3 regions of the Enterocloster bolteae genome follow, and region 2 is predicted to be linked to each of the others. Evidence: a T-box and tRNA genes for the amino acid it is inferred to sense, from the RefSeq annotation. Region 2 holds a T-box; the other regions hold tRNA genes.
What was found. The T-box of region 2 lies ahead of leuS (leucine--tRNA ligase). A T-box ahead of a tRNA ligase gene usually reads a tRNA of that ligase, here a tRNA-Leu.

Region 1 (10,551 bases), 350 kb from region 2:
TTAAGGTGCTCTACAGCGACCGGTATGAGGCGGATGACTATGCGGGAAGCCTGGTCTATAAATTCAGGGAGCAGGTGCCCATGGTGGTGATGACCAAGGACCATGATTACCTTCAGCTTGTGAGCGATGAGTATAATGTAAGGGCCTGGATGGTCCAGGCCAGGCAGGAAAAGGCGGAGGAGCTCTGCGACAAGTATTACGGGCTTTACGGCCTGGATAAGGCATCGGTGAACCTGCCGGAAAAGACCTTTGAGTTTACGGCTGAGACGGTGTATTCCGAGGAAGGAGTGTGGCCCAGGCAGATTACGGACCTGAAGGGAATCCAGGGCGATACCTCGGACAATATCCCGGGAGTCCGCGGCGTTGCCAGCGCAGCACCGCTTTTGCTGGGAGAATACGGCACCGTGGAACATATTTATGAGGTGATACATGAGGCGGAGCAGGATAAGAAGCAGCTTAAGGAGCTGCAGGACTTCTGGAAAAACTGCCTGGGAATCAGCCGTTCCCCCTACAAATCTTTGACCAAGACAGGGGAGGAAGGGGAACTGTGCGGGGAAGCCGCAGCCAGGCTGTCTAAGGAGCTGGCCACCATTAAGACCGACATACCCCTGGATTTTGAGCTGGAGGATTTTTCCGCATCCTGCTGCAGGGAGGAAGTGCTTAAGGAGTGGTGCAGGAAACTGGATATTAAGACTGCTTCTGTGTTTGGGAAAAGTTAACAGGTGAACCGCAGCAGCGGGACCGGATCAAGTGTAATCCGGTCCCGCTGTTTTTAGATGGTAAAAGGGCAGAAGAATGCTGCAGATGGGTTATTTGGGGCTTTCGTTGATTTCAAACTTGTTCATATCCCCACGGTAATGGGCATAGGCATAGTCAATTATGGTACCGTCGCTGGTGGTGGAAATATTATTAAAGCAAAGCATGGGACTGCCGGGCTTTACCTCCAGCAGCTTAACATCCTCGGGAGTGGCTGTTTCGGCGGAAACAATGGTTCGGGTATTGTCAATGCAGGTTTCCGGCCGTGACATGAAGAGATTGTACAGTGAAACATCCTTAAAGTCATGGCTCAGCACAAAATGACAGAGGTTGTAGGGAAGATAGTTCTGGATTGTCACCACAGGCGTTGCATCCGCAAAACGCCGTCTGAACAGGGAGATAACCTTGTCATTGGTACCAAGACGCAGAAGTTCCCTGATCCGATCATCCGGTTTCATGACGGACATGTCCAACAGTTCCGTATGCGGGGTCTTGCCCAGCTCCTGGATTTGCTGGTGGAATGGTTCAAAGGACTTGATGAAGCTTGTTTTTTTATTAGGCTCTGTGACAAAGGTGCCTTTGCTGGTTTTCCGCAGCAGGTAACCTTCATTTACCAGCTCGGAGATGGCCTGGCGCACCGTAAAGCGGCTTATGTTGTAGTGGCTCATGATTTCCATTTCAGTGGGAATAGTATCCCCGGTCTTTAAAGTGCCGTTCTCAATATCTGTTTTGATGATATTTTTCAGCTGGTAATAAAGGGGGATGGGCACATCTTTATTTATTTCTTTGGTGAACATGGTCATAATTTAAAATCCTTTCAAGTTAGATACATATGTATGTACAAACAAAACATCAATTATATTGTAAAGCATGTTGTGAAAAATGCAAGGGAAAATTTGAAAAAATAACATTTTATTATAATTTTACCACAACTACTTGACAAATATACATCATTGTGCAATTATATGTATGTACGGACATATGGATGAAGGAGGGGTGGTTTAAAAGGTGGTGCTTAGTTTTGGAATGATGGTGTGCGATACTTTGTTAAGGCCGGTGGACCGGGATGCCTTAAGCAGGGACTGCACCATGATAGAAAAACCGATACAGGCCTGCGGCGGGGACGCTCTCAATACAGCTATCGCATTATCACGTCTGGGCATTCCTGTCACCATGGCGGGACGGGTGGGAGATGACCTGAATGGAAGGTTTGTTCTGGACCAATGCAGGAAGCTGGGAATGGATGTTTCACATGTGGTAACAGACCCGGTCCATGCGACGGCATCCAGTTTTGCACTGATTGAGGAAAATGGAGAGAGGCATTTCCTGTCAGATGTGACGATTTTTGACGAGGTGGATGACAGTGACCTGCCGGAGAAGGCTGTTGAGAATGCGGATATTGTATACATTGGTTCTGCTTGCAGCTTTAACCGGATGAACCAGGGCGGACTTGCCAGAATCCTGAGGCGGGCCAAGGCACATGGCAGGATGACGGTCATGGATGCGGCTATTAACCAGAGGTCTGTCTGCAGCTGCTGGATGGATATGTTTAAGGAGGTTCTGCCCTATACAGATGTTTTTTTCCCAAGCTATGAGGAAGCATTGGCCATAACCGGATGCCGGGAGATACCGGACATCAGCAGCGCCTTTAAGCCCATGGGACTTGCCTATTTTGGAATCAAGCTTGGTTCAAAGGGATGCTATGCCACAGATTTTATCAGGGAGCGGTATATAGAATGCCCGAGAGGGATCAGGGCCGTGGACACCACGGGGGCAGGTGATTCCTTTATGGCCGGGCTGATGGCCGGCCTGGTCAACGGGCTTTCATTTTTTGAAAGTGCTGGATTAGCAGGCTCAGTTGCTTCCCACAGTGTCCAGCATATGGGGGCGGCGGGCGGTATACTGCCCTATGAAGACGAGTTGTACATATACAATCACCATAAAAAACTAAAATAAAAGGAGAAGAAGACTTATGAAATTATCACCGATGAAAGACATTTTGGAGATGGCTGAGGAGAGGAACATTGCCTATGGCGCATATGTGACTGTATCCTATGAAACTGCATTGGCAGCAATTGAGGCAGGTACAGAGTTGGATATTCCGGTCATCTTTATCACAGGTACGGACTGCTGCGATTTGATGGGCGGTTTTGAGGGGACTGTGGATACGGTTAAAAGAGCCATGAAGGCAGCTGACTGCAAAGTTCCTGTTGCGCTTCATCTGGACCACTGCCGTACATATGAGGAATGCGTACAGGCCATACAGGCCGGATATTCCTCCGTCATGATAGATGGCTCATCCCTTCCCTTTGAGGAGAATGTGGCGCTGACCAAAAAGGTGGCTGATTATGCCCACTGCTACGGAATCACGGTGGAAGGGGAATTAGGCAAGCTGGTGGGAGAAGAAGGAAACTTTAAGGTGGAAGGCGACCCTGAATCTGCCCAGACAGACCCGGACCAGGCAAAGGAATTTGTGGAGCGCACAGGCATTGACTGTATCGCTGTCAGCATCGGGACGCAGCACGGCGTATATGTGGCGGCTCCCCATCTGAACATTGAACGGCTTAAAAAGATACATGATGTGGTGGATGTTCCCATTGTGCTTCACGGCGGTTCGGGAACACCTAAGGAGCAGGTACAGGAAGCAATCAGGAACGGAATCAGAAAAATCAATATTGCCACAGATGTATTGATAGCGGTTGCCAATTCCTTTGAGGATATGAAGCAGAAGCCGGACTTTAAGTATAATACAGGCATGTTTGTCAATTCACAGGCCTGCGCAAGGGAGTTTATTAAGGGAAAGATGAGAGAATTTGCACTGATGGATTAATATATCAAAAAGGAGAAGATGACTTATGAAAAAAAGCATGAACAGATTCGTATGTGGGTTGACAGCAGCCGTGATGATGGGTACATTAACAGCCTGCTCCGGCGGTCTGGGGGAGACAAAGCCGGCAGTTCCGGCAGGCAGTGAATCAGCCGGAAATTCAGAGAGTGCCGCCCAGCAGGGAGAGGCCCAGGCAGAGATGAAGGCCACTGTTATCTGGAGGGCCTTTGACGACCAGTTCCAGAGCGGATTCCGCATCATTATGCAGAACGAGGCTGAAAAGTCGGGCGGTATCACCCTGGATATGCAGGACGCGGCAAATGACGTATCCACGGCCAATTCCAAATTAGAGGTGGCCCTGAGCAAAAAGACGGATGTGGTTGCCATATGCGCGCCTGACAGGGAGAGCATTGAGAACATGATGAAGAAATGCGATGCTGACGGCGTGCCGGCTGTATTCTTCAATATGGAGCCGATGGAAGATACCATGAACCGCTACGAAAACATCTGGTATGTAGGCGCCCAGGCCAAACAGTCAGGCGAAATGTGCGCCCAGGCACTGATTAACTACTGGAATGACAATAAAGATATTGCAGATAAAAACGGGGACGGAAAACTTTCTCTGGTCATTCTTCAGGGAGAAATCGGCCAGCAGGATGTGACACTTCGCACAGATGCGTATAAAGAGACCCTGGAAAAGAACGGAATCGAATATGAGATTCTTGCCTGCGATACCGCCAACTGGGACCAGGCCCAGGCACTGGATAAAATGAATGCGTGGATTACCGCTTACGGAATCGACGGGATTGAAGGTGTCCTCTGCAACAACGACTCCATGGCTATGGGCGCGGTGCAGGCCTGCATCAACAATGGCTATAACTCAGGGGATGCTGAGAAGTTTGTTCCCATCGTGGGAATTGATGCTAATATCGACGCCCTGGAGGCAATGAAGGCAGGTTCCCTTTTGGGCACTGTGCTGAATGACAGGAAGAGCCAGTCTGACGCCATCATCAATGTGATAAAGGCAGTACATGCAGGAACGGAAATCACAGAGGACGTGGTAGGCGTGAACTGTACGGTTGACGGAAAATATGTATGGGTACCGTATGTGATTGTTGATGAAAGCAATTTAAGCGCAACCCTGGAGGACATGCTGGCAGTGGCCCAATCCGAATAAGGAATCTGGAGGATGCAGATGGAAGAATACAGACTGAAGATAGCAAATATGTCTAAATCCTTCCCCGGAGTAAAAGCCCTTGACAATATTAAGCTTGCGGTGAAGCCTGGAAGTGTACATGCATTAATCGGCGAGAACGGGGCCGGCAAATCCACTTTGATGAAGTGTCTGTTCGGCCTGTATCATCCGGACAGCGGTACCATTGAAATTGATGGCCGGGTCATGGATATCAAAGATCCCAATGATGCGCTGAAAAACGGCATTTCCATGATTCACCAGGAGCTGAATCCGGTTCCTTACAGGAATGTGGTGGACAATATATGGGCGGGCAGGTTCCAGACAAAAGGCATTGTGGTGGATGAAAACCAGATGATGGAAAAGACCAGGAACCTGCTTCGGGATTTGGATTTTGATATAGACGTGACAACCTTTGCAAAGAACCTCTCCGTTTCACAGATGCAGGCAATTGAGATAGCAAAGGCTGTCTCATATAATGCAAAAATTATCATTATGGACGAGCCGACCTCCTCACTGACTGTGGCAGAGACACAGCATCTTTTTAAAATCATTGACAAGCTTAGAAAGGAAGGGCGCTCTATTATCTATATATCCCACAAGCTGGAGGAGATATTTGAGATAGCGGACGAGATAACAGTGATGCGGGACGGCCAGTACATAGGCACATGGGATATAAAGGACATTACCATAGACCAGCTGATAGGCCAAATGGTGGGAAGAAAGATGAACGAGCGATTTCCTTTGTGCGAGGACGCAAGAACAGATGAGGTGATGCTGCAGGTAAAGAACTTTACCAGTGCAGACCCGCGATCCTTTAAAAACGTGTCCTTCGACCTTCATAAGGGGGAGATACTGGGCATAGGCGGACTGGTGGGGGCACAGAGGACAGAGCTCATAGAAGCCATATTCGGCCTGCGAAGAATTGTAAGCGGGGAACTGACTGTCAATGGAAAAACAGTGGTCAACCATTCACCCCAGGATGCCATACGCAACGGCTTCGCCCTTCTGACAGAAGAGCGCAGGGCAACGGGAATCATTCCCATGCTGTCAGTCTGGGACAACGCCCTGACGGTTGCCTATAAGAAACTGACAGGCAATGTTTTCGGATACATCCATACGAAAAAACTGTTCCCCAGCGTTGACAAGGTGTGCACGGATCTGGATGTCCGCATGGCCGGGACAAAAACGCTTATCAAGAACCTGTCGGGAGGGAATCAGCAGAAGGTGCTGATTGGCAGATGGCTGCTGGCAAACTGTGATGTCATTATGCTGGACGAACCCACCAGGGGAGTGGATGTGGGCGCTAAATATGAGATATACCGAATCATGCAGGATTTAGTGAAAAAGGGAAAGGCGATCATTATGGTTTCCTCTGAGATGCCGGAGTTGTTGGGAATGTCGGATCGTATCATGATTATGTGCGCCGGAAAGCAGACAGGTATCCTTGGCAAAACGGAGGCTACCCAGGTTGAGGTGATGAAGTACGCCACCCAATTTGAAGATAAAACGAAAGAAGGAGTGTCAGTATGAAAATAAAGGAGTTGACAGCAAAAGACATAAAGAATATCATGATGGATAAAGCTCTTATCATCGTGCTGGTATTCATGATTATAGGAATTATCATAATCGAACCTTCTTTTCTGCAAATAAGAGTATTGACAGACATACTGACCCAGTCTGCCGTTAAAATGATATGTGCATTGGGGCTGATGTTCGCTCTGCTCTTAGGAGGAACAGACCTTTCCGGCGGCCGCCAGGTGGGCCTGGCAGCCGTTATGGTGGCATCCCTGTCCCAGATGGCGGACTATTCCAACAAGTTCTGGCCTGGCCTGCCTGAACTTCCCATTATCATTCCCGTCATCATGACCCTGGCTCTGGTTGCTGTGATAGGAGCTGTCAACGGCTTTATGATTGCAAAGCTAAAGATGGCGCCTTTTATCGCCACATTCGGCATGAGCACCATTGTCTACGGCATTAACTGTCTGTACTTTGCAAAGAAGCCGAACAATTCCCAGCCCATCGGAGGCATAAGGAATGACTTGACTGTGCTCAGCAGCTTTAAGGTATTTGGCCAGATTTCCTTTTTAGTGGTCATCGCCGTCATTGCCATTGTCGGCGTTTGGTTTCTGCTCAACAAGACTGTGTTTGGGAAGAACATTTATATCGTGGGCGGCAATCCGGAAGCGGCCAAGGTATCCGGTATAAATGTCAGCAAGGTGATCATCACTGTATTTATCATCGAATCCATGTTTGTAGGGCTGGCAGGTATCCTGGAAGTGGCCAGGACCGGAGGCGCCAACTCGGCTTATGGAAACGCGTATGAATTTGATGCCATATCCTCCTGTGTGGTGGGAGGCGTATCTCTGAGCGGAGGAGTGGGAAAGGTATCCGGCGTCATCATCGGTGTGCTGATATTTACTTTTATCAGCTATGGACTTGCCTACATAGGAGTTAATTCCAACTGGCAGTTGATTGTAAAGGGACTTATCATATGCAGTGCAGTGGCCCTGGATATGAGAAAAAATTCTTAATTAAGGAGGATTAACGTGAAAAAAGTTAAATTGTCGGAAGGGCTGTCATTGTCAGCCGTGGTTCAGGGATTCTGGAGGCTGGACAGCTGGAAATGGTCTGCAGAAGAACTGGCCCGATTCATGAATGAATGTATTGATAGGGGAGTCACCACCTTTGACACGGCGGAAATCTACGGAGGCACGCTCTGTGAGACGCTGATGGGGCAGGCCTTTGAACAGGATCGCGCCATTCGAAACAAAATCCAGCTGGTATCGAAAACCGGTATTTTCAAAGAGGGCGGATTTGGATATTATGACACAAGATACGACAGGGTAAAACAGTCCTGTGAGGAGAGCCTGAAGCGGCTTCATACAGACCATCTGGACCTGTATCTGATTCACCGTGAGGATCCCTGCATTGATTTTGAATCAACTGCAAAGGCACTGACAGAGCTTAAGAAGGAAGGAAAAATAGGGGAAATGGGCGTCTCCAACTTTGATCCTCATAAATTCAACGGTCTTAACAGAGCTGTCAACGGACAGCTGGTAACGAACCAGATTGAGTGGAACCCTGTATGCTTTGAACATTTTAATTCCGGAATGATGGATGACCTGACTGCGTCCGGAATCCATCCCATGATATGGTCGCCTCTGGCAGGGGGGAGAATGTTTGATCCCAACGACAGCCTGTGCGCTGCGGCTATGAAAACCATAAAAAGGATTGCCGAGAAGCATGACGCAGACCCGTCTGCCATCATATACGCATGGATTATGTATCATCCGGCAGGGGCAGTTCCTATTTCAGGAAGCAACAGGCTGGACAGGCTGGATACGGCCATTAAGGCCCTGGACATCCGTCTGGAGCACTATGAATGGTATGAAATATATAAGGCCAGCGGCCAGCAGGCAATCAGGTAAGGGAAGGGCCGGAGGGACTGTTTTGGGCGGGCAGATACCTGCCTTAACAGTCTTTTACCAGCCGTCCGGCCACTTGGACATTGAAGAAATGGACAATGGGGCCCAGGCCGAAGGCTGACACCAGGGTGCCCAGGCCAATGATTCCTCCTGCCAGGAAGCATATGACGGCGCAAACTGCATCCGTGGCTATCCGGTGCCAGAAGTAGGGGATAAGAGGGCGGCTCTTTGCAGTAATCAGGGAAATACTGTCATAAGGCGTAACCCCTGCATTGGGGGTCTGGTACAGGGACACGCCGAAACTGGTGACAATGACGCCGACAAGCACGGTGACCACGCGCAGGAGCATGGTGTCCGGCACAGGAAACAGCAGGGGCCATAAACCATTAAAAAAGGTGACGATATATCCCAGAAGAAATGCATTTACCAGGGTGCCGATTCCTATGAGTCTGCGGCCTGCGGCCAGTTCAAAGATAAAGAGTCCGCCGTTAATGACCAGCAAAAAAGAGGCGTAGCTGAAGCCCAGTATATTGGCCAGGGCCATGACCATACCGCTGAAAGGGTCGTTGCCCAGGCCGGACAGCTTGAATATACTGATTCCCATTCCAAGAAATACATTTCCCATAATCATGATGAGCAGCCGGCGCGCCCCGATTTTTTTGAAGTAGTTCACAGCCATGAAAGAGTACCCTGCCTTTTCTGTTATTCTATTTCTTTATTTCATTATCTGCTTTATTATAGTACCGGAATGGAAAAATGGCAAAGGTTTTGAAAAAACACTTGCCAAAATATGTATCCTGTGATAAAATAATCAGCGTTGTAAGCCGGCGTGTCGGAATGGCAGACGATGCAGACTCAAAATCTGTTGCGGGTAACCGCGTGCGGGTTCAAGTCCCGCTGCCGGCATCTATACGTGTCAGATTGACGGCACATGAGACAAAAAAAGACCCATGCAGAAGTGATTCTGTGTGGGTCTTTTGCGTCCGGCCTTTTTCTGACAGACAAAGGCGGAGGCTTGTTTAAATGGCGGAGGCATAGGTGCCATGGGAGGAAACGGTATATTCCGCAGACAAATTCCGATGTCCCCTGATTTCATCCATCATCTGAAGTGTCTGTATGGAGGATGCAAGCTGACGCTGCCAGCTGCATTTTCCCTTTATGAACGCCATACAGCGGTCCAGTTCCCTGGCGCGGCAGGCTTCATCGGAAAAGGAAACCAGTTGATCTTTATCTCCGGACCGGTTTTTATATGTCACTTCCTTTAAATTCCGTAAATCACGTATTAACAGGCTCCCCCTTTCTCCCTCTATCAGACTTGGTACATGGCTTCCTGATATCTTGGAATAGACTATCTCCACTCGGGCGGTGCCCAGATATCCCCTGACAGTGCCGGCTGCGTCCATTCCATGTTCCGTGAGCACCATCTGGGCATCCATCTGTTCCGGTATGCCGAAGAGATGCACAAGGGGATAGAGGCAGTCGGCGCCCCTCTGAAACAATGCGCCTCCCGGCGGAACGCAGGCGGGGGGACGGACAGGAGAAATGCGTAACCCCTCACAGCAGAAGGCATACTCACAGGAATGGAGACGAATCCGCCCAATGGGCCCCAGGCATGTCAGCGCTGTCTTTAATGATGCCATACATGGATTAAATGCAAGGTGGATGTGATCCAACAGCACTGCGCCATGTTCATCGGCTGTCTGTGCCAGCGCCTTCAGGCTGCCGGCATCTGCAGCTCCCATGGTTCCGAACAGGACGTGTTTTCCTGCCTTCAGAAGTTTGCGCACCTGCCGGAAATCCAGACTGCTGTAATCCGGAAGATATATGACGTCTGCTTTCTCCAGAGTGCCTATCCCCAGAGTTCCTATCTCCAAAGTTCCTTCTTCCAGAAGGCCTTCCTCCAGATACAGGTCCTTACGCCCGGCTGCTGCTTCCAAAAAGGAGCGGCTTTTTTGTGTGGCAGCCATTACAGCCATGGATATCATGGTCATTTCAGCCATGGTCATTCCTCCATTTCCTTGTCTGATTCCTTGTTTACCTTTGGTTGGCTTTATGGTATAACAAAAACAGATGGAATAATACGGATTTTATGGGATTTTTTCTAAAAATTACAGTTTTTTTGCCATAACGCTCCGGCTATGAAAGAGAAATGGAAGGAGAAAGACCGCATATGAGCAATACCATGATTCTAAAGGATAAAAGCGTTCAGGTCAGTCGTATCAGAAGGTCCTCCAGCTTTGTGATGAAGCGGCCTCATTATCATTCTTACTATGAGATTTATTATCTGTTATCAGGAAAGTGTAAAATGTTCATCAACCAGGACATCTATTACCTGGAACCGGGTGACA
Region 2 (10,551 bases):
CCTGATACGGTCATCACCAGGGCCCATGTGGCAAGAGCCCTTCTGGCAAAGGGTCTGGGGCCTGATTTGGACCATATTTTTAAGAAATATCTGCAATACGGAGGCACATACTGCCCGCCCAAGGAATTTTTGCCTCCCGAGGCGGTCATGGAAGCCCTCTTGGACAGCCATGCCTTTGTGGCCCTGGCCCATCCTTTCCAGTACAAGCTGGGGGATAAGGCCACGGAGGAGCTCATCGCCTATCTGGCAGGCCTGGGCATGAAAGGCCTGGAGGTATATCACTCCTCCCACAACCGCCTGGAAAGCGCCAAGCTCCAGGAAATGGCCGCGCGCCACCATCTGCTCTCCACAGGCGGTTCCGACTTTCATGGCAGCAATAAACCAGATATTTCCATAGGGACGGGCCGGGGCGGCCTGCGGGTCTCCTCCCTGCTGTTAGATGCGATAAAAAACACCCTTTAATCCCTGTATTTTTATGAAAATTCATAATTGCCCTTCCCCTGCCCTTCTGCTATAATCATATATGTTAAAAAATTAACCAGCCTTTTCCATTTCAGGAAAATGCATACAAACACAGGAGGATATGCCATGAAGATTCAGAATATCACAGACGTAGAAAAGTTTTTCTCTGTCATTGACCAGTGCAGGGGAACCGTGGAGCTTGTATCTCCGGAAGGCGACCGCATCAATCTGAAATCCAAATTAGCCCAGTATCTGTCTATGGCCACCATCTTCTCCAATGGATATATCAAGGAATTAGACCTGGTTGCTCATGAGAAGGAAGACATCGAGCGTTTAATCAAATATATGTATCAGGGAGAATAAGCCTAAGATAAAAGCCTGGAATAACAGCCGGGAATACAGACAAAGGCAAAGCCCGGAACCATCAGACAGGTTCCGGGCTTTTTTGGTATCTCTTTTTTATTATCTCTGTTTTGTTATCTCTGTTTTGTTATCTCTGTTTTGTAGTATTCACCCAATGATTCTCTCGTATCATTTCCGGTCTTTACTCCTGCTGCCCCTGGTCCCCGTCTTTCTCACCAGCCGGTCCGCAGGCATCCTCACAGACAGCTGTTCCTCCGCCCTTCTTTCCCAGGCGGGTATTGACCCCGTCCCGTAAAAGGGCATACAGCACGGAACACAGCGGAATGAATATGAGCATTCCCACAATCCCCATCATGCTTCCGCCCACGGTCACGGCCACCAGCACCCATATGGAAGGAAGCCCCACCGAATTTCCCACCACATAAGGATATATGAGGTTTCCCTCTATCTGCTGCAGCACAAAGAAGGTAATCGTAAAAATCAGGGCATCCATGGGATTTACCAGGAGCATCAAAAACACGCCCACTGCCAGTCCCACAAACGCTCCGAAAATAGGAATCAGGGCTGTAAATGCAATCAGCACCCCAATCAGCAGTGCATAGGGCAGGCGTATAACGGTCAGTACCACAAAAAACATGGTTCCCAGAATCACGGCCTCCGCGCACTGTCCTGTGAGAAAATGGGAGAAGGTACGCTCTGTAAGGGCTGTGATATCCAGGATCCGCCCTACCGCCGGTTCCGGCAAAAAGGCCTCCAGCACCTTCTTTATCTGCCGTCCCAGTGTCTCTTTCTGCAAAAGTATATAGATGGCAAAGATAAATCCAATGAGGAATGAGGATACGCCGCTGACAATGGAGACAGCTGCCGAGAAAGTGGTGTTAAGCATAGTTCCTGCTCCGCTCTTTAAAAACGCAACCATGTTCTGGAACACTTCCTGCCAGTTCACTTCCATCTGGTTCATATATTCCAATATCTGGGGATTACTGGCAAATAAACGCTCCGCCTCATCGCGCACCCCTGCAAAGAATACCGGGATACTGCTTTGAAGATTCATAAAGGTCTTTACCAGCTGAGGTGCCACCACAAAGATGACCAGAAACAGACCGCCTGTAACCAGGAGGATGGTCACCACCAGGCTGACAGGCCGTCTCAGCCTGCTGCCCTGCCCAAACACGGTCAAATGCCTCTCGATATTGCGCATGGGCACGTTCAGTATGAACGCTATGGCTGCCCCCAGAATAAAGGGCCAGACAATATGCATCAATCCGGCCGCCACATCCACCAGACGTCTGTAATTGATTCCTGCAACCACAATTACCACGGTAAAAACGATAAGTCCTCTGATTTTTTTCATTGTATCGCTGTTTAATTCCATCGTACCATCCTTTATAGTTCTGTCTCTTCCAGGAACGCTGCCTCAATGGCTTCCCGCGCTGCCCGGAAGGTGCCCTGGGCCATGAGGCTGCTGCCTCCGCCCCTTCCGCTCAGACGGCTGTTCATGGCTTTGCTGAGCGCGCGCATGTCCATCCGGCTGCTGCCAAGAGCATAGTGATATTCGCTGTCCCTGTCATTCCCGGAACACACAGCAGCCACCCCGGCCTTGTTCTGTTCATAGAGAAGGGTCGCATACTGGCGGACCTGAATCGGAGTTAAATCCTCCTCAAATACAATGAGGGGCTCTGTGCTCTCCGGGAACTGTCCCGCCTTCAGGGCCAGCAGGCTGCTGCCCAGCTTCCCAATCAGGTAATCCTTGTCCTGGCTGTCACTTTTAAGCTTTTCCACTGCATCCGGCACCTGGACGAGCTTGGCTGACAGCAGGTTGGATATCCTGGCTTCATCCTTCAGCCTGTCCCTGTAATCCAGGAGAGCCCTGCGTCCGCACAGCATGGACAGCCGAACGCCGCCCTTGTAATGAATCATGCTTCTTATCTTAATGATGCCCACTTCTCCGGTGTTTTCTACATGTGTGCCGCAGCATGCGCATACATCTGCGCCAGGCACCTCCACAATGCGCACCAAACCGGACAGTTCTTTCTTGCTTCTGTACTCCATGGTCTTGAGTTCATCCTCAGAGGGATAGAGCACCTTTACAGGGACATTGGCATAGACCAGCTGATTGGCCTCATCCTCCAGCCAATCCAGATCCTCCGGCTCAATGATGCCGTTAAAGTCCACCGTCACTTCCTCAGCCCCCATGTGAAAGCCCACGTTATCATATCCAAAGTGTTTGTGCACCAGACCGGACAGTATATGCTCCCCGGTGTGCAGCTGCATGTTGTCATACCGCCTCTGCCAGTCTATGATTCCCTCCGCCAGGGTCCCCTCCTCTATGGGCTGCGCCAGTTCATGGATTACCTGTTCCCCCTTCTCATGGACGGATACCACGGAAATCCCGTTTAAGGTTCCTGTATCATAGGGCTGTCCCCCTCCTTCAGGATAAAAACCGGTCTGGTTCAGAGTCACCAGCCAGGTTCCTTTCCCGCTCTCCTCACAGTGCTCCACTGTGCACATGAACGATTTTACATAAGGGATCTGGTAATATAATCTGCTTTTGTCCATTCTTAAAGCCTCTTTTCTTTTTCATCTGCCGGAGCGTATTCTTCCTTCTATTATCAGAAAACGTTCCGCGCAGTATCGTGTCTGCCGACATTATACTATATAACCCAGCCTTGTACCAACAAAAATTTTCTAAATTTTATCAAATTGTGGAAACATGAGCAAGCAGGGCTTCATATGATACAGTGTAATTAAACTTTATATGGAGGAATTAACATGAGTGATGTAGCAGCAACAAACTGCGGTTGTGACTGTGGATGCGGATGTGGAACAGGAGGCAGCGGATGCGGATGTAATATCATCTGGCTTATCCTGATTCTGTGCTGCTGTGGAGGCGGCGGTGGCTTCGGACATAGCGACTGCGGTGGCGGTTGTGGCTGTGGGTGCAGCTGTGGAGGCGGATGCGGAGATATGATTTGGCTCATCTTAATCCTGTGCTGCTGTGGCGGCGGTGGCGGCGGCTTCTGCTGCTAATTCCCACCTCTAAGAAATCCTTCACCAAAGAATCAAAGGAACAGGGAGTGCTTCATCACTCCCTGTTTTTTCTTGCAGGGAAGCCGGGCTTATTTGCCGGCCTCACCTGTCTCTCCGGATGAAAAAGCACTTTTTGTCCCCCGGTTCTTACCTCCATACCCCTTTCTTCCCTGTCTCTGCTTTAAGCATTCCTCATCTATTTCATATACTGCATTTCCATCTATAATCAAACGGCTGTACATGGATTTCACTCTCCTTCCATACTTATAATATATGCAGTGTCCAGGCTTTGGCTCATTGTGCCGAAAAATAAGTGGCATGTAACAGGCTCCTCCCGCATAAATTGGAAGCAAAGAAAGAAAAGGCTGGTGGAAATACATGAATCCATCTGATGACTATAAACTAACCGACCTGGACTATCTCATAGGCGACCACCATCTGCAGATGATTAAGGCCTCCCTGCCCTACCTGGGCGTTCCCGAACAAAAGGCCATCTCCCTGTTTGTCAAGGTCCAGGAACTGCGAAAGACAGTGGAGCTATTTGAGACTGAAGAGGTGGCATCCATGGGCATCTGCTCCCTGGAACGTCCCCAGGGAAACGGCTCCATGCGCGATTTGTTAAAGGCCATTCGTCCATATGGGAATCCCATGGAGCAGGATATGATTGACATGGCCGAAACCCTGATGGAAGGCCAGACTCCCATGGACCAGCTGCGCAGGTTCCTGACACCGGAGCAGCAATCGCGTTTTGAGACCATGGAAATGATATTCACTGCCATGCAGGCTATGGCCTGATACGGCCATTCACTGAATCCCTTAACAGAAAGGACTACATAATTATGGATAACAGCTGGAAACAAGACCCCAGGCTCAAGGCCATGAACAAAGATAAACTGGCCATGCTCACCGAATTTGCGGAGCGGATTGAACATTCAGACAAAAACAACATGATGGAGGCATTCATGGCCATCAACATGGAAGCCCGGCAAAAGGGCGTACAGTTTAACGACAGGGAGACAGACCTTCTGGTCAACATCCTCAGTTCCAGGATGCCTCCCTCAGAGAAAAAGAAAATTGATTTATTAAAAATGCTTTCAAAAAAAATGGCAGGGCCGCGCTGATAGCGCCCCTGCCTCTGCCTTATGGAATTGTTTTAATAGAATTGTTTTATGGAATTAGTTTAACCGCTCCAAATCCGGTGCAATCACAATCTTAGTGTGCTCTGTGGCTGACTGCACCAGCTCCTTGGCCCGTTCCTGGGGCAGGCGGATACAGCCCGCGGATCCGTTATCCCTGGCAGCGGTAAAGCAGTGAAGAAAGATGGCAGAGCCCTTCCCGGGCTCGCATGCTTCATTGTAATTCAATGCCAGGGCGTAATTGTAGTACGGGGACGCTGCCGCCATATTCTCTGCGGAGTTCCAGGTCTTTGCAACCTGCGATGTATTGACCAGCTTGTTATAATAGGGACTGGCTGAATCATCCACCCAGTAGTCGCCTTTTGTGATCTTATGGTATGGCAGGACGCTGCCCGGATTTTCCCTGAGCCCAAAAGCCATGGTAAATCCATATGTACCGGAGGGCGTGCTGCCGTCCCCCTCTGTCTTCTGGTCCGTAATTCCGTTCCTTCCTACGATGCCTGCTTCCTTCCAGACCATCTCCCAGGCTTCACCTGACTTCTTATAATAATATACATCCGCGCTACAGCCGCCGGTTCCCACTACCACCACCAGCTGGTCCGCATCCTTTGCTCCTTCCAGATTCTGGGGCTGTATGACCCCATTCTCCACTGCAGCCTTCTTTTCCTCAGGCTCTGCTTTTGAAGCAGCAGGTACCCCCGGCCCCTGTTCTGCCGGATTCACGGCTGTCCCTGCAGCTGTCCCCGCGCCTGCACTGCCGGCAGCCATGGCCGTAATACCGCCCGCTGCCATTATGGCTCCTGACAGAACAAACGCTGCCGCTGCCCTGCCTATTTTATGACACTTCCCATTCATTTCCATCGTTCTTCTTTCATGTCTCATGGCCGTCACCTCGATATCCTGTTTTGTCCATTTCCTATTATAACCTGCTATAGCAGGAAATGTTATTTCTTTTTTCTTACATTTCCCGGTATGGACACGGCTCCAAAGCCCAGCGCAAAAATGCCTGCCCAGCCCATGTGCTGCAGGCTGCGCAGGCATTTTGTCTTCCCGCTTATATGCGGGAATCTGATTTATTTACATACAATATTGACAATCTTTCCAGGCACGTAGATCTCCTTTACCACATTGCCTGTCAGCTTTTCCTTCACGGCTTCCCGTCCCGCGGCAATGGCATCTTCCTTGGAGCTGTCTGCGCTGATGCTGATAACGGCCCGTGTCTTTCCGTTAATCTGGACAGCCACCTCGATCTCATCGTCCTTCATGGCCTCCTCATCGCATTCCGGCCACTGTGCATGGAACACGCTGTCGTCACCGCCTAACTGCTGCCACAGCTCCTCTCCGATATGGGGTGCAAAGGGTGCCAGAAGAATCACGAAGGTCTTAAGTGTCTCCCTGTCGATTCCGCCTTCCTTCCTGGCCAGCTCAATCAGCTTATTGTTGTACTCCATGAAACCGGAAATAACAGTATTGAGGCTGAACTGGTTGAAGCGGTATTCAATGTCATATACCAGCTTATGGCGCAGCTTTATCATTTCTTTGGACGCCTTCACATCCTTATCCTTGTTGTCCATCACCAGGTTCCAGAAACGGTTCAGGAAACGCGATACGCCCTCGATGCCCCGGTCATCCCACTCTGCGTCCAGCTCCGGCGGTCCCACGAACAGCTCGTAAAGCCTTAAGGAATCGCAGCCGTAATCCCTCACCAAATCATCGGGAGAAACCACATTGCCCTTGGATTTGCTCATCTTAATGCCGTTCTTTCCGGTAATCATACCCTGGTTAAACAGCTTCTTGAAAGGCTCATCAAAATCAATAGCGCCGATATCACACAGGAACTTGGTGTAGAAACGTGAGTACAGCAGATGGAGCACCGCGTGTTCCACGCCGCCGATATACATATCCACCGGAAGATACTTGTCCGCCTTTTCCCTGGATACCAGCTCTTCCTTGTTGTGGCTGTCCACATAGCGCAGGAAGTACCAGGAGGAACCGGCCCACTGGGGCATGGTGTTTGTCTCTCTCTTGGCAGGAGCGCCGCAGACAGGGCAGGTGGTGTTGACCCATTCGTCAATGGCAGCCAGAGGTGACTCGCCGGTTCCTGTGGGCTGGTAGCTCTCCACCTCAGGAAGCTTTAAGGGCAGCTGGTCCTCAGGCACAGGCACACAGCCGCACTTGGGACAATGGATGATGGGGATAGGCTCGCCCCAGTAACGCTGGCGTGAGAATACCCAGTCTCTCAGCTTGTAGTTGACCGTCTTATGGCCAAAGCCCTTTTCCTCTATCATGTGAGGCGCTTCCTTTTTAAGGACAGCGGACTCCAGGCCGTTCCAATCACCGGAATTAATCATGATGCCGTTGGCCTCGGTATACGCCTCGGTCATGTTCTCAATTTCCTTGCCGTCCTTTGCGATTACCTGTACAATGGGCAGGCCGAACTTCCTGGCAAACTCAAAGTCCCTGTCGTCATGGGCAGGCACGCACATGATGGCGCCGGTACCGTAATCAGCCAGTACGTAATCAGACAGCCAGATAGGCGTCTTTGCACCGTTTAACGGATTAACTGCATAGCTTCCGGTAAACACACCGGTCTTTTCCTTGGCCTGCATACGGTCCACATTGGAACGCATGGAAGAATCGAATATATATTTTTCAACGGCCTCCCTTGTCTCATCGGTGGCCAGGCTCTTGGCCAGGGCATGCTCCGGCGCCAGCACCATGAAGGTGGCTCCGTAAAGGGTGTCCGGCCTGGTGGTGTACACGGTAATCTTCTCTTCCCGCCCGTCAATGGGGAAATCCACCTCTGCGCCGTATGACTTGCCGATCCAGTCAGTCTGCATCTTCTTAACCTTCTCAGGCCAGTCCAGCTTATCCAGATCATTTAACAGACGCTCTGCGTAAGCAGTAATTTTAAGCATCCACTGGCGCAGATTCTTCTTGGTAACTGTGGTGCCGCAGCGCTCGCAGCATCCGTTGACCACTTCCTCGTTTGCCAGTCCGGTCTTACAGGAAGGACACCAGTTAATGGGGAATTCCTTCTCATAAGCCAGGCCCTTCTTAAACATCTGGACAAAGATCCACTGGGTCCATTTATAAAAGTCCGGGTCCGTGGTGTTTACTTCCATATCCCAGTCATAAATTGCCGCAATCTGTTTGATCTGGCGCTTGATATTCCTGATGTTCGCCTCTGTGGACTTAGCCGGGTGCACGCCCATCTTGATAGCATAGTTCTCAGCCGGAAGACCGAAGGCATCCCATCCCATGGGATGAATGACATACTTGCCCTTTAACAGCTGATACCTGCTCCAGACATCTGAAATCACATATCCTCTCCAGTGTCCTACGTGAAGGCCGCTGCCTGAGGGGTATGGGAACATATCCAGACAGTAATACTTTTCCTTCCTGCCATCGTTTACATTGATGGGCTTCTCTTCCCAGTTCTCACGCCACTTTTTCTCAATGGCGCTGTGGTTGTACTGTGTTGCCATAATCTCATTCCTCCATTGGTTATCTAAGGGGATGATTCCCCTTTATCCAGACAGCATACCTGCTGCGTGCAGTTTTCTGTGAAACAAAAAAGCCTGCGCCTCTATTGCTAGAGACGCAAGGCTTAAAAATCCCCGCGCGGTACCACTCTGGTTCATGCTGTCTGACGCATGCACTTAATCCTCTTATAACGGTAAGGTCTCCGTCCTGACCTACTGGTTCCCGGTCCCCCGTTTCCGGCGGCCCTTCCTCGTTGGGACAGGCTACTCCAGGGCCAGTTCAACAACCATCCGTCACCGGCTTTCACCAGCCGCCGGCTCTCTGCATCCATCCGGTTATCTACTCTTCCCTATCTGCGTATTTGCACTGATTCTTAATTTAACATATTTCCCAAACAGTGTCAACTGTTACCAGACAAAAAATCCCCTGCCGCGATCTCTGACCAGGCCGCCTTATAGGCTGTCTTGGAGCGTTTTGTCTCCCTGGACCGTCTCACCGGTCTGGCTGCCCTGGCCCATTTGGCCGGCGTCTCATGGCGTGAGGGCTTTGCCGGTCCCTGGGTCCTGGCCTCATCCGTAAACATGACGCAGTATCCATCCAGGTCCCTGATCCACCCCTTCTCAAACCATCCATACTGGGTGCCCCCAAAACCGTATACCGCATCCTCATTCAGATACGCTGCCGGCTTTCCGTCAAACAGGTAGATATGTTCCCCGTCACTGTCAATATACGCTGCCGGCGTCCCATTTCTGTCATACAATGTCATACTTCCATTCTCCCCATTTATTTCCATTCTCCGCTGCTATGTATGCCCGCAGCGGATCTATTATACTACTGCGCTGTCCCGGATTCAATGAGTTTCTTAACATAATTCTAACGGTCCCTTCTCTTGCCTTTCCGTTTGTCCTTATGTTAAGCTAAAATATATATGTTAACATAAATAACGGACAACAGGAGGTAATTTATTGAATCAGAAGCTAAAAGAAAAAATCACAGAATCCTTATCATCTGTGCTGCCCGTTACCTGCATTGTATTAATCCTTGGGATCACCATCACTCCCATTCCCCTGGACCCGCTGATGCTGTTTCTGGCAGGGGCCGCCTTCCTTATTATAGGAATGGGATTCTTCACCCTGGGAGTGGATATGGCTATGATGCCCATTGGAGAAAAGGTAGGTGCGCAGCTGGCCAAGGCAAAAAAGCTTCCGGTCATCGTCATTGCATGTGTCATCATAGGCGCCATGGTCACAGTGGCCGAACCGGACCTGCAGGTCCTGGCCAGACAGACACCGGCAGTGCCGGACATGGTGCTCATCCTGGCAGTAGCTGCAGGAGTTGGTTTCTTCCTGGCACTTGCATTTCTTCGCTCCCTCTTCGGCTGGAGCCTTTCCCACATTCTTCTGGTCTGCTACATCATTCTCTTCATCCTGGCCTTCTATATTCCAGGTGATTTTCTGGCTGTAGCCTTTGATTCCGGCGGTGTGACAACAGGTCCTATTACAGTTCCCTTTATCATGGCCCTGGGCGTGGGACTGTCTTCCATCGGCCAGGGGAAAAACGCGGACAGCGACAGCTTTGGACTGGTATCCCTTTGTTCCATTGGCCCCATTCTCTCTGTCATGATACTCGGACTTTTGTTCCAGTCATCTTCCGGCGCCTATGAGCCCATGACCATTCCATCCATCAGCAATTCCCAGGACCTTTGGCTGGCCTTCCAGAGCGAACTTCCCCACTACGCGGCGGAAGTATTCACGGCCCTGTTTCCCATCCTGGCTTTTTTCCTGCTCTTCCAGATATTCTTCCTGAAGATGCGCAAACGCCAGGTGGTGAAAATCCTGGTGGGAATGCTGTATTCCTACATCGGGCTGACGCTGTTTCTTACAGGTGTAAATGTGGGCTTTATGCCAGCCGGAAGCTATCTGGGAAAACAGATGGCCTCCCTGCCCTATCGCTGGATTCTGGTGCCCGTGGCCATGCTCATCGGTTATTACATCGTCAAGGCAGAGCCTGCCGTACAGGTGCTGAACAAGCAGGTAGCGGATGTGACCGGCGGAAGCATATCTGAAAAGACCAT
Region 3 (10,551 bases), 650 kb from region 2:
AACCATCCTTCCCTCGGCAGGCGGCAGCTCAAATATAAGGGGCGGTTTGGAATTTGCCTGACAGACCTCCTCTGCCGCCGGCTCTAACGGTACACAACGTTTCATATGGAACTCCTTCTTGACAAAAGTCTCTACTGTCAGAATATTCCAGATTCCACGTTCTGCTCACCTGTTTTATTGATTTGCACTATTTTCTTCCGCCTTCTTATAGCATGTGATATCATGGCAGCACAGCAGGCAGGCATCCTTGCCGCCCCAGTGAATCCGGGAGGCGTCGGCCGATGACCAGACCTTAAGGACTGGATTATAGACCTCCATGGTGTAGTTTATCTTATCCTCCACCTGCTTCATGGGACACCGCTGGCAGGGCTTATCATTTTTAAAAAACGCTTCATGACAGCTCATGCCCAGCCTTGAATCCGGCGCAAGCCTGTAGGTCTTATCGTTTATAAACAACAGTTCATGACTTTCCATGTCCACCACATAAATCCATGAGTTCTGGTGGTCCAGAATGGTCCTTAAGTCCTCTGCCAAATCCACGGCGCTGTCCTGTGCCCTCTGCTTAAGGAGGAACAGGGACAGCAGCTCGGACACAAAGGAGAGTACCTCGATCTGGCTTATGGTCCACAGGCAGTGGGAGGTACAGTCATCAAATCCCACCCATCCCTTGAACACGCCGTTATCCCTGATGGCGCACTGGAGCATGGACTTGACGCCCCTTTGCTTCAACCGTTTTTGGATGTCGCCGGGAAGCTGGCCTATATCATCGCAGTAGAGAATCCCGCTCTCATTAAAGCAGCTCTGGTAATCTGTACTGAACTCCGCATAGGAACATCCCTGCAGCAAATCCTTCTGGGACCGGATTCCCCGGGCGCACCACTCAAAGGTGTTGCTGTAGCAGGTCCCATCCTCCGAATTCTCAAATACATAGGCGCGGCTCACCTGCAGACGCTCCCCCAAAAGCTCCAGCACACTTTCAACGGCCTTGTCCATCTTCTCTGACTTGGACAGGATGTTAAAGGCTCTTGGAAGCAGGTCATTTAACATCATGTCCCCATTCTGTTCCGACTCAATGGTGGTATTCACAGTTGCCTTTCGCCCCGCTCCCTGGCCGAACGCCTTGTCCTCCATGGACTGGTCGTAGATCTGGTACTGCTTTTTTCCGCAGGCCTTGGCCTGGTACAGCGCCACGTCAGCCCGCCGGAACAAAGTCTGGAAGTTCTCCCCATCCCTTGGGCATACGGCAATTCCGATGCTGCATGTAATACAGCAGTCCTTGGGCAGCTCCTCCAGCACACGCTCAAAGCACTCGATGAGCCGGCCGGCCACAGACTTTACCCGCTGTTCATTGACCACTCCCTGCAAAAGGGCCATGAACTCGTCCCCTCCAATTCTGGAGACAATATCGCTGCTGCGAAACAGCCGGGAAAGCTGCCCTGCAATCTTTGTGAGCACCGCATCCCCAAACATATGCCCGTACTGGTCATTGACCATCTTAAAATTGTCAATATCAATGACGAACAGCGCAGCCCCTTCCCCTTCCTCCCGGTTCACCAGCAGGTGTTCGATTCTCTGCCTGGCTGATTCCTTGTTGTACAGCCTGGTCAGGGTATCACGCTCCGCCCGTGCCTTTAACTCCTGGGCGGCAAGCTTTTCATCATTTATGTCAATAACGATTCCCACTGCCTTGCAGGGCTGTCCCTGGTCGTCAAACTGGGTGGTGGCCCTCAGCTTGCACCACTGATAGCGGCCCTTGGAATCAGACACCCTGAACTCCAGCTCACCATACCGCCTTCCGTCCCGTATCTCTTCGATAAGATGTCCGAACGGCGCCATATCCTCCGGATACAGATGGGATATCTTAGGTATCCGTACCGATGCCTGCTCTGAGATGGGGTCATATCCGAACTTGGCCTTCCAGTTGATGGAGTATACCACTGTGTCAGAACCGATGTCCCATTCAAAGAAAATATCATTGGTCTGTTCCATAACGATTTTATACCGTTCCAGTCCCAGGCGCAGCTCCTCCTGGGCATGTTTGGTCTGGTCAATGTCTATGATTACGCTGTAAAAATATTCCCTGCCCTCGTTATCATACATCAGACGCCCCTTGTCCAGCATCCAGATGCTGCGGCCGCTGCGGTCCTCCACCCGGTATTCCACTTCATATTCCCCGCCCCGGTTGATCTGTTCTGTCAGCTCCCTGCGCATCCGCTCCCTGTCATCCGGGCGTATCATTTCTATATAACAGTTGTTGAACCGCTCTTTTATCTCCTCCCTGGTATATCCAAGGAACCCGTCGTCAACATCCATCATGGTGAACCACCTGTCATTGCGGCAGCGCAGGATTCCCTTCAATATGTTGTGAAGAACCCGGCGGTCCTCACGGAGCCTGTTTTCGTCCAAATCCGCCTCCTGATGCGCTCTGTCCACGAGCCGCCACAGCAGCAATGCCTTTCGGCGGCGGGGATGTTCGATGTCCACCCGCAGAAGGGTCAGCTCATACCACTCCTCAGATCTGTGCTCATCCTTCAGCCGGTACTTCCAGCTCTGTTTCAGCATCCCCTCTTCAAAGAAACGCGGTATCTCTGTTTTCCATATCCGCCGCACATTGTCCTGTTCCTCCGGCACCACCAAATCATTTATGCAGCATTCCGCCACGGCTTCCAGGCATTCTCCCTGAAACAGCTTCTTAATCCGCTCGTCCGGCGCGTATACCACATGATAGCTGCCCGTGGAAAAGTCCACCTCAGCCACCGTGGTATCCACATACCGCAGCATGGCAAAATACTTCATCTGTTCCAGCTGCAGGGCGCTCAGGCTGCCGTCCCCCACCCCCAGGACACTGCCGTGGTGGGAAAGCTTTGCAGGCGCAGGGACATTGCCGTCCCGGTACCGTTTGCACAGGTCAGCCAGCTGCGGCTCCACATTCTTAAAGCAGTCCAGCAGTCTGGAGGAAAAGCATCCGCATTCACCGTTTAGAATCATGTTGAAGGCCTGTTCATGGGGAATCGCCTTCTTATAAACACGGTCCGACGTGAGGGCATCGTATGCATCCACAATGGACACGGCCTGGGCGCAGATAGGGATGGCATCTCCGTACAGCCCATCCGGATATCCCCTGCCGTCCCAGCGCTCATGATGGTACCGGCAGATGTTGTAGGCGTATTCAAGATACCCCTTATCGCTCATGCGTTCCAGGCCCTCCAGAATCTGGCATCCCCTGAGCGTATGGGTCTTCATGATTTCAAACTCTTCCGCAGTGAGGCGGCCCGGTTTATTAAGTATCTTATCCTCAATGGCAATCTTGCCGATATCGTGAAGGGCCGAGGCCGAGGCAATGACTTCAATCTTTTTCTTATCCAGCCCGTATTCAGGACAATTCCTGCACACCTCCTCCAAAAGCACCTGGGTCAGCAGACGGATGCGCTTGATATGCTGCCCCGACTCCAGACTCCTGTATTCAATGACAGATGAAAGGGCGTCCACCAGCACATCGTTGGACTCCCTCAGCTTCTGCGCCTGCTGCTCTACCATGTCCTCCAGATTATGTTTATGAAGATAAAGCTCTATGATATTATGTACCCGCCGCTTGACCACATGGGGCTCAAAGGGCTTGACAATGATGTCGGACGCCCCCAGGTCAAAGGCCCTCAGCTCCCCTTCCAGGGAGTTATCAGCCGTGATTACCACCACAGGAACCTCGTCCAGAAGCCCGTTGGCCCCCATCTCCTGCAGCACCTTGTATCCATCCATCACGGGCATCACCACATCCAGCAGCATGATGGCTATATTCTCGTGATACTGCCGCAGCAGAAGCAGGGCCTGCTCCCCATTCTCAGCCTCCAGCAGATGGTATTCCTCCTGGAACAGTCCATCCAGAATCACGCGGTTTATTTCCATATCGTCTACAATCAGTATGGTATCCCGCTGACGCATATCGTCACTTCCTCTCCGCAGCCGTAAGACACAAGCTGCCGCTAGTCATTTGCAAGTATTCTGCATATCTCCTTGTAAGCCTCTTCCAGCTCCGGATATGCTCCGGCAGCTTCATCAAAACGGTCTGCCCTGATATGGTCCACCATAAAAGAGGATATGTTAAACAGCTTATCCATACCCAGATTGGCCGTAACACCCTTAAAGGTATGGGTTGCCATCAGGGCATCCTCCCGGTTCTCTCCCTCAAAGGCCTTTGTGATCTGGGAAAAAGTACTGTCTGTCAGAAACTTCTTCAGAAACTTCTCGTACAGTGCGGAATTGCCGCTGAAACGCCGTAAGGCGCCATCTATATCCACCCCTGCGCCCTTTAATTCAAGTATTGTATTTAAATCCATGAAAATCCCCCTCATTCCGGTTCTGGTCACAGAAACCGTTCTCAAATGAAAATGACGAAAAAAATATAACATATTGTATAAATTATAGCAGGTTGAGGATATTTGTGCAACGATATGAGGAAATTACAGAACAAGTGCGGAACAAGCGGAAGTTTATGAGAAACAAAAAAGGAACCCTGCCTGGAAGGATTCCTTTTTCTAAAATGCGGGAGATGGGACTTGAACCCACACGAGCATACACCCACAAGATCCTTAGTCTTGCCTGTCTGCCAATTCCAGCACTCCCGCAACACGAATGGTAGTATAGCATAGATTTTTCGACTTGGCAACCATTTTTGACAAATTTTTTTAATTTTTTTCAAAAAACAAATTCGATAAAAAATTTAAAAAATAATATTGACAAATCGCTGCTGCTCATTTATAATAACCTTCGTTGCTTGAACAAAGCAGCAGAACAAAACAAAATGCAGAAGTGGCGGAATTGGCAGACGCGCACGGTTCAGGTCCGTGTGGTAGTAATACCTTGTGGGTTCGACTCCCATCTTCTGCAGGCAGAAAACAGGAATTTCCAGTATGGAGATTCCTGTTTTTATGTTCATTTTTTCTGCAGCAGACCGGCCAGGCACCAGACAGTCCGGCACCGCCGGCACATCCGGTCCTTCTCCGGCCCAGCAGCCGGCCGCCTATTCCCCATCCTGTTCAGGAACATACGGACATGTGGTTCTGCGCACAATCAATGTGGGGTCAAGTATCACCCGTTCCGGCTTTTCCTGTGGGTTTTTCAGCTGTTTTAACATCAGTCTGGCGGCATGCTCGCTCATCTCCCTGACATGCTGGCTCACCGTTGTCAAGCTGATGTCATAGAGTGATGAAAAAACAATATTGTCGAAACTCACCACGGAAATCTGTTCCGGAATCTTGACTCCGGACTCCCGGCAGTGCTCAACAAACCCAATGGCCATCATATCGTTGGAAATCACGATTCCCTTTGGACGGTTCTTCAAATCCGATATATAAATCTTTGCCAGTTCACTTCCCGTGTCCAGCTTCAAATCACCCTTGAATACATTTTGTTCCTTAAAGGGGAGACGGTAATTTTCCAGCGCCTGCCTGTATCCCCTGAACCGCTGCTCCGATGCGGACGAAACATCCGGCCCCTTCACAAAGGCAATCTCCGGATACCCCAGCTCAATGAGATGCATGGCCGCAATATAACCGGCCTTGAAATTGTCCGACAGCACCGAATCCCCTTCATAGGACCCCAGGATCCTGTTTACCAGCACAACCGGAATCTCAATATCATCTAATTCCTTTTCAATTTCCTCTGATTGGGCAGTAAGCAAAAATACACCTGAAAAATTAAATTGGATAGCCATATGAATGAACTCTTTTTCCCGCCTGATATCATATTCACTGTTCAGGACCATCAGCATATATCCATTGTTGTGAAGAATCTTCTGGATGTAAAAGGTAAGATCCGCATAAAACGGATTGCGGATGTCGCTGACAATCAGCGCAATGATGCTTTGTCTGCCCTTGCTCAGACTTCTGGCTATTGTATTTGGCTGATAACCTATCTCCTCCACAAAATCCAGCACCTTTTTGCGCAGCTCCTCCCCGACTCCCGGCGAGTTATTCATGGCTCTGGAAATAGTGGAACGCGATACCCCCAGCATCTGGGCCACGTCGGAAATGGTATACTTATCTTTTTTCTGGATACTCATTCTCTTACTTCCTTATCTGCTTTGAAATAACATGGCTGTGATCCACCTATCCCAATAAGCGTCTTGCTATTATTATAATATAAGTAAAAATGTAATGCAATCGGTATTGCGAGAAACGAAAAAGGAGGAGCAGCCCCCAGCTGTTCCCCCTTTCGCCCGTCATCCTTAATTGAACGGTGCCGGATAAATGGTATCGTGTTTTGCAATATCAAACGGCCATACAGTAACAAGCGAACCATCCTGGAACTGAGCGATTGTCAGCTTGCCGTCCATATTGGTATTCTTATAAGGAATACCGTTAAATTCAGACTCGGAGAACTTGATAGTGTCATAAGGAAGAATAATCTCCTCGCCTCCCGGGAAGGCATCTTTAATCTCCAGAGTACTCAGCTCATCCTTTAATGCTTCAGAGGTAATCTCCTTGCCTGCGTCTGCAAGATTCTGAAGAGCTGTCCTGAAAATCCAGACTACCGTGTACGCCTCCGCGGAATGCCCGTTCATATCAACGCCGTACTTTGCCTTAAACGTGTCCGAAACCTTGGTTCCCTTGTCCCCCGGCAGGAATTCCGTGGCTGTAAGGATTCCGTTTGCAAGGCCGCCCACAGACGGAAGATAAGAAGATTCCGTATAACCGTTTGCCTTGGCAATCATGATATTGGGCTTGTACCCCTGCTCGTTCATGGTCTTTGTAAGGAGAATCGCGTCCGATACATAATTGTCAACAATAAGGGCGTCCGGATTCAGGGACTTTAACTGCAGCACCTCGCTGGTCAAATCCGCCGCGCCCTGGGAGTAAAGAACCTCTCCCTTAAATTCCAGTCCATTTTCTTCTGCAAAGTATTTTGCCCAGGTGGCTGTCTGCTGTCCTAATTCAGTATTGTCCGCGCAGACCGCAACACTCTTGACGTCGATATCATCCGCCGGATCCTTGGCCGACAAATCCAGAAGATACTGCTCCATATCACGTATAAACATCATATTGGTGGGAGCCAGGCGGAAGAAATACTCATATCCGTGAGATGTAAGGGAATCCGACGTGGCATTGGCTGTTATCATGGGCACCTGGTAGTTTTCCGCCACCTGGGACACCACCTCGGTAACACCGCTCTGATATGCGCCCATTACCGCCATCACCTTATCCTGTGTAATCAAACGTTCCATCTCAGTCATGCCCGTGGCATTGGCCCCCTGGGTATCACCGTATACAATCTGGATAGGCCGGCCGCTTATTCCTCCTGCCGCGTTGATTTCCTCCACTGCCAGGTCAATACCGTCCTTCATGTTCTGGCCCGAATCAGCCAGCGCTCCCGTCATGGGATAAAGCGCGCCAATCAGTATGGGCTCCCCATCTGCGGTGGACGCCTTTGCCGGCTCCGCCGTCCCGTCACTGCCTGCGGCCGCGGTCGTGGCCGCCGCCCCCGCTGCCGTTCCTGCTGCCTCTGCCGCATCCTTCTGTCCTCCTGAACCAGAACCATATCCCCCGCATCCGGACAGCATACCCGCTGCCATAGCCGCGCTTAATGTCAATGCCACCAATTGTTTCCTCATGTATTTCTCCTCCTTTTATTTGATTAACCCATATACGGGCCATCTTTCATTTTTAGTTTGTTTCCGCAGCAGCAGGAACACAGCTGCCAACCGCGCTCTAAAATCCCAGATACGCCTTTTTCACCTCATCGTTGTTCAAAAGCTCTTCGGCTGTGCCCGATACGGTAATCTGGCCGTTTTCAATCACGTATCCCCTGTTGGCAATCCTCAGCGCCTTCCTCACATCCTGTTCCACCAGGATAATGGTAAGCCCGGATTCCTGCGCCACCTCTTTGGCAATGGAAAATATGTTGTCCACAATGTTGGGGGCCAGTCCCAGGGAGGGTTCATCCATGATAAGAAGCTTCGGAAGTCCCATCATGCCTCTGGAAAAGGCAAGCATCTGCTGTTCGCCTCCGCTTAAGGTGCCTGCCAGCTGGTTCTTTCTGTCCTTCAGCTTAGGAAACCAGTTATAGATCCGTTCAATGGTGTCCTTCTTAGCCGCTTTCGCCGCCTTGCTGCTGGCTCCCATCTCCAGATTCTCATAGATTGTCATGGAAGGAAACAGCTGCCTGCCCTCCGGAACCAGGATAACACCGTGGTCAATAAAGGTTCTGCAAGCCGCTCCGGTAAGATCATGTCCGTCCAAACGGATATTTCCCTGAAACGGCCTGATCAGGCCGGCGCAGGACTTAACCGTGGTGCTCTTGCCCGCCCCGTTGCTTCCCACCAAGGCTACGATTTCCCCTTTATCCGCCGTAAATTCAATATCCCAAAGCACCTGAATGTCCCCGTACCGGACATTGATTTTATTTACCTCAAAATACCTGTCTGCCATATCAATGCTCCTCCTTACCAAGATAAATCTCGATGACATAGGGGTCATTCATTACCATCTCCGGCGTTCCCTCTGTTATTTTCTCACCATGATGCATAACAACCACTTTCTGGCAGAGATTGGCCACTGCTCTCATTACATGCTCAATCAGCAGTATGGTGGTCCCGTTCTCATTGATTTTGCGAATCAGCTCCACGGCCTCATCTGTCTCCGTGGGATTTAAGCCAGCCATAACCTCATCCAAAAGCAGCATATCAGGATCCGTGGCCAGGGCCCTGGCCAGCTCCAGACGCTTCTTAAAGGGAGTGCCCATTTCTCCCGGCAGCCAGTCCTTCCGCTCGTACAATCCGGTAAAATGCAGGATTTCCTCTGCGTATTCCTTTGCCTCTTTTACTGATTTATATTTTTTTCTTCCATATAGAGCACCCGAAGCAACATTATCCAATACAGACATGGAAGCCAGAGGCTTCATGATCTGGAATGTCCTGGCAATTCCCATGGACGTATAGTGATATGGCTTCATGCCGGTAATTTCTTTATTTTTATAGATAATATGGCCGGCCGTAGGCGGGAACACGCCGCTTATCATATTGAATACCGTTGTCTTTCCGGCTCCGTTGGAACCGATGAGCCCGGTAATGCCTCCCTCCTCCACAGCAAAGCTGACACTGTCCACAGCCTTCAGTCCTTTGAAATTCTTACTCAAATCCTTTATTTCCAATATATTGCCCACTTAAAACGCCTCCTCTCCTGATTTACTTTTTACCGTCCATCCTGTCAAACATATCATTGACCTTTACCTTGAATTTGCTGCCGTTATACCAGCCCATAATACCTCTTGGCTGGAACAGGATAACCACAATCAGAATGATGGCGTAAACCAGCAGATTGGCTCCGGGCGCTATACTGCTCAGGGTAGAGTTGAGATACTGAGCTAACGGTGTAAGAATAATAGCTCCAATCAGGGGGCCTGTCACGCTTCCGATTCCTCCGATTACAGCCGGAAGAACGAATTCCACGGACTGTGCCTGAATCATGATATCCGGGTTAATGAAACGGATATAATTTGCATAGAACACACCGCATACAGCAATCAGGCCGCAGCTGACAAAGGTGGCCAGCACCTTATATTTGAGAGGATTGATTCCGATTGCATTGGCTGTGTCCTCATCCTCCCTCACTGTCTTTAAGGCATATCCAAACTTGGAACGGTCAATTGCGCGCACAATCAGATATACCGCTATTACCATAAGAAGGGACAGATAAAAATAGGGCACTTTACTCTTAAATCGCAGCAGAGCCAGGGAATTATCGCCAAAGGGAAGCAAAAGCCCCTGCCCCTTGCCGGCAAAATCCCAGTTGGTCATCAGATTGCGGAACGCCTCTCCAAACGCAATGGTAACCAGTGAAAAATACGGCCCCCTCAGCACGAAACAGGGCGACAGCAGCAATGCGGTTAACGCTCCCACAAACAGAAACACCAGAGGAATGCTGATCCACGGCGATACATTCAGCTTAACCAGCAAAAGAGTGGACATATATGCGCCCAGCCCCATAAAGGAGGCATGTCCCAGGGAAATCTGGCCTGTCAGCCCGCCCAGGATACTCCAGGCCAGGGACGCGCTGGCCATGTAAAATGTCATCACGCAAATCGACAGCAGGTACGGTGTACGGACAAATACGGGTATCACAGCTGCGATTAGAAGTAAAATCAATAATAAAATCTGTCTGGAACCTATTTTTTTCTTCATTGCTATCTACCCCCGTCTTGTTTTCACTGTCTGTTTCACTACCAGAATCAATATAAATGCCAGGAACACGATGGTATCCTTAAAGGAGGAACCCACAACCACGGCTCCCACGGTTTCCATAAGCCCCAATACAATGCCGCTGACAAAGGCTCCGATAACGCTTCCCAGTCCTCCCATGGTTACCACAATGAAGGACCTCGTCCCATACACGGCGCCAACCGTAGGGAATACATAATAAAAGGACATCAGACAGGCTCCGGTGATTCCGGCAATGGCTGCTCCCAGACCGTATGTAGTGGCATAGACCAGCTTTGTTTTGATACCGCAGACCTGGGCTCCGGTACTGTTCTGGGAAGTGGCGCGAATCTGCTTTCCTA

Region 1: it has a tRNA-Leu gene. The T-box ahead of leuS (leucine--tRNA ligase) is inferred to sense a tRNA for this amino acid. The anticodon was not compared.
Region 3: it has a tRNA-Leu gene. The T-box ahead of leuS (leucine--tRNA ligase) is inferred to sense a tRNA for this amino acid. The anticodon was not compared.

Annotation. Positions count from the first base shown of each region.
Region 1 is NZ_CP022464.2:3,345,079-3,355,629, reverse strand. It holds gene CGC65_RS15760 (5'-3' exonuclease) at 1-719, shown strand, start outside; gene CGC65_RS15755 (GntR family transcriptional regulator) at 810-1,559, opposite strand; gene CGC65_RS15750 (carbohydrate kinase family protein) at 1,765-2,712, shown strand; gene CGC65_RS15745 (class II fructose-bisphosphate aldolase) at 2,729-3,586, shown strand; gene CGC65_RS15740 (galactose ABC transporter substrate-binding protein) at 3,612-4,760, shown strand; gene CGC65_RS15735 (sugar ABC transporter ATP-binding protein) at 4,779-6,308, shown strand; gene CGC65_RS15730 (ABC transporter permease subunit) at 6,305-7,309, shown strand; gene CGC65_RS15725 (aldo/keto reductase) at 7,325-8,206, shown strand; gene CGC65_RS15720 (YczE/YyaS/YitT family protein) at 8,250-8,882, opposite strand; tRNA gene CGC65_RS15715 (tRNA-Leu) at 9,027-9,109, shown strand; gene CGC65_RS15710 (Gfo/Idh/MocA family oxidoreductase) at 9,223-10,203, opposite strand; gene CGC65_RS15705 (AraC family transcriptional regulator) at 10,374-10,551, shown strand, end outside.
Region 2 is NZ_CP022464.2:3,699,073-3,709,623, forward strand. It holds gene CGC65_RS17365 (PHP domain-containing protein) at 1-462, shown strand, start outside; gene CGC65_RS17370 (hypothetical protein) at 589-825, shown strand; gene CGC65_RS17375 (AI-2E family transporter) at 1,007-2,200, opposite strand; gene CGC65_RS17380 (alanyl-tRNA editing protein) at 2,212-3,384, opposite strand; gene CGC65_RS17385 (hypothetical protein) at 3,598-3,855, shown strand; gene CGC65_RS17390 (hypothetical protein) at 3,945-4,097, opposite strand; gene CGC65_RS17395 (hypothetical protein) at 4,234-4,650, shown strand; gene CGC65_RS17400 (hypothetical protein) at 4,695-4,976, shown strand; gene CGC65_RS17405 (L,D-transpeptidase family protein) at 5,031-5,873, opposite strand; gene leuS (leucine--tRNA ligase) at 6,065-8,479, opposite strand; T-box leader at 8,586-8,842, opposite strand; gene CGC65_RS17415 (4-fold beta flower protein) at 8,878-9,243, opposite strand; gene CGC65_RS17420 (DUF1538 domain-containing protein) at 9,443-10,551, shown strand, end outside.
Region 3 is NZ_CP022464.2:4,347,712-4,358,262, forward strand. It holds gene CGC65_RS20090 (alpha/beta hydrolase) at 1-105, opposite strand, end outside; gene CGC65_RS20095 (sensor domain-containing diguanylate cyclase/phosphohydrolase) at 175-3,939, opposite strand; gene CGC65_RS20100 (Hpt domain-containing protein) at 3,981-4,334, opposite strand; tRNA gene CGC65_RS20105 (tRNA-Leu) at 4,539-4,622, opposite strand; tRNA gene CGC65_RS20110 (tRNA-Leu) at 4,801-4,884, shown strand; gene CGC65_RS20115 (LacI family DNA-binding transcriptional regulator) at 5,018-6,058, opposite strand; gene CGC65_RS20120 (ABC transporter substrate-binding protein) at 6,224-7,606, opposite strand; gene CGC65_RS20125 (ABC transporter ATP-binding protein) at 7,704-8,423, opposite strand; gene CGC65_RS20130 (ABC transporter ATP-binding protein) at 8,425-9,156, opposite strand; gene CGC65_RS20135 (branched-chain amino acid ABC transporter permease) at 9,179-10,174, opposite strand; gene CGC65_RS20140 (branched-chain amino acid ABC transporter permease) at 10,181-10,551, opposite strand, start outside.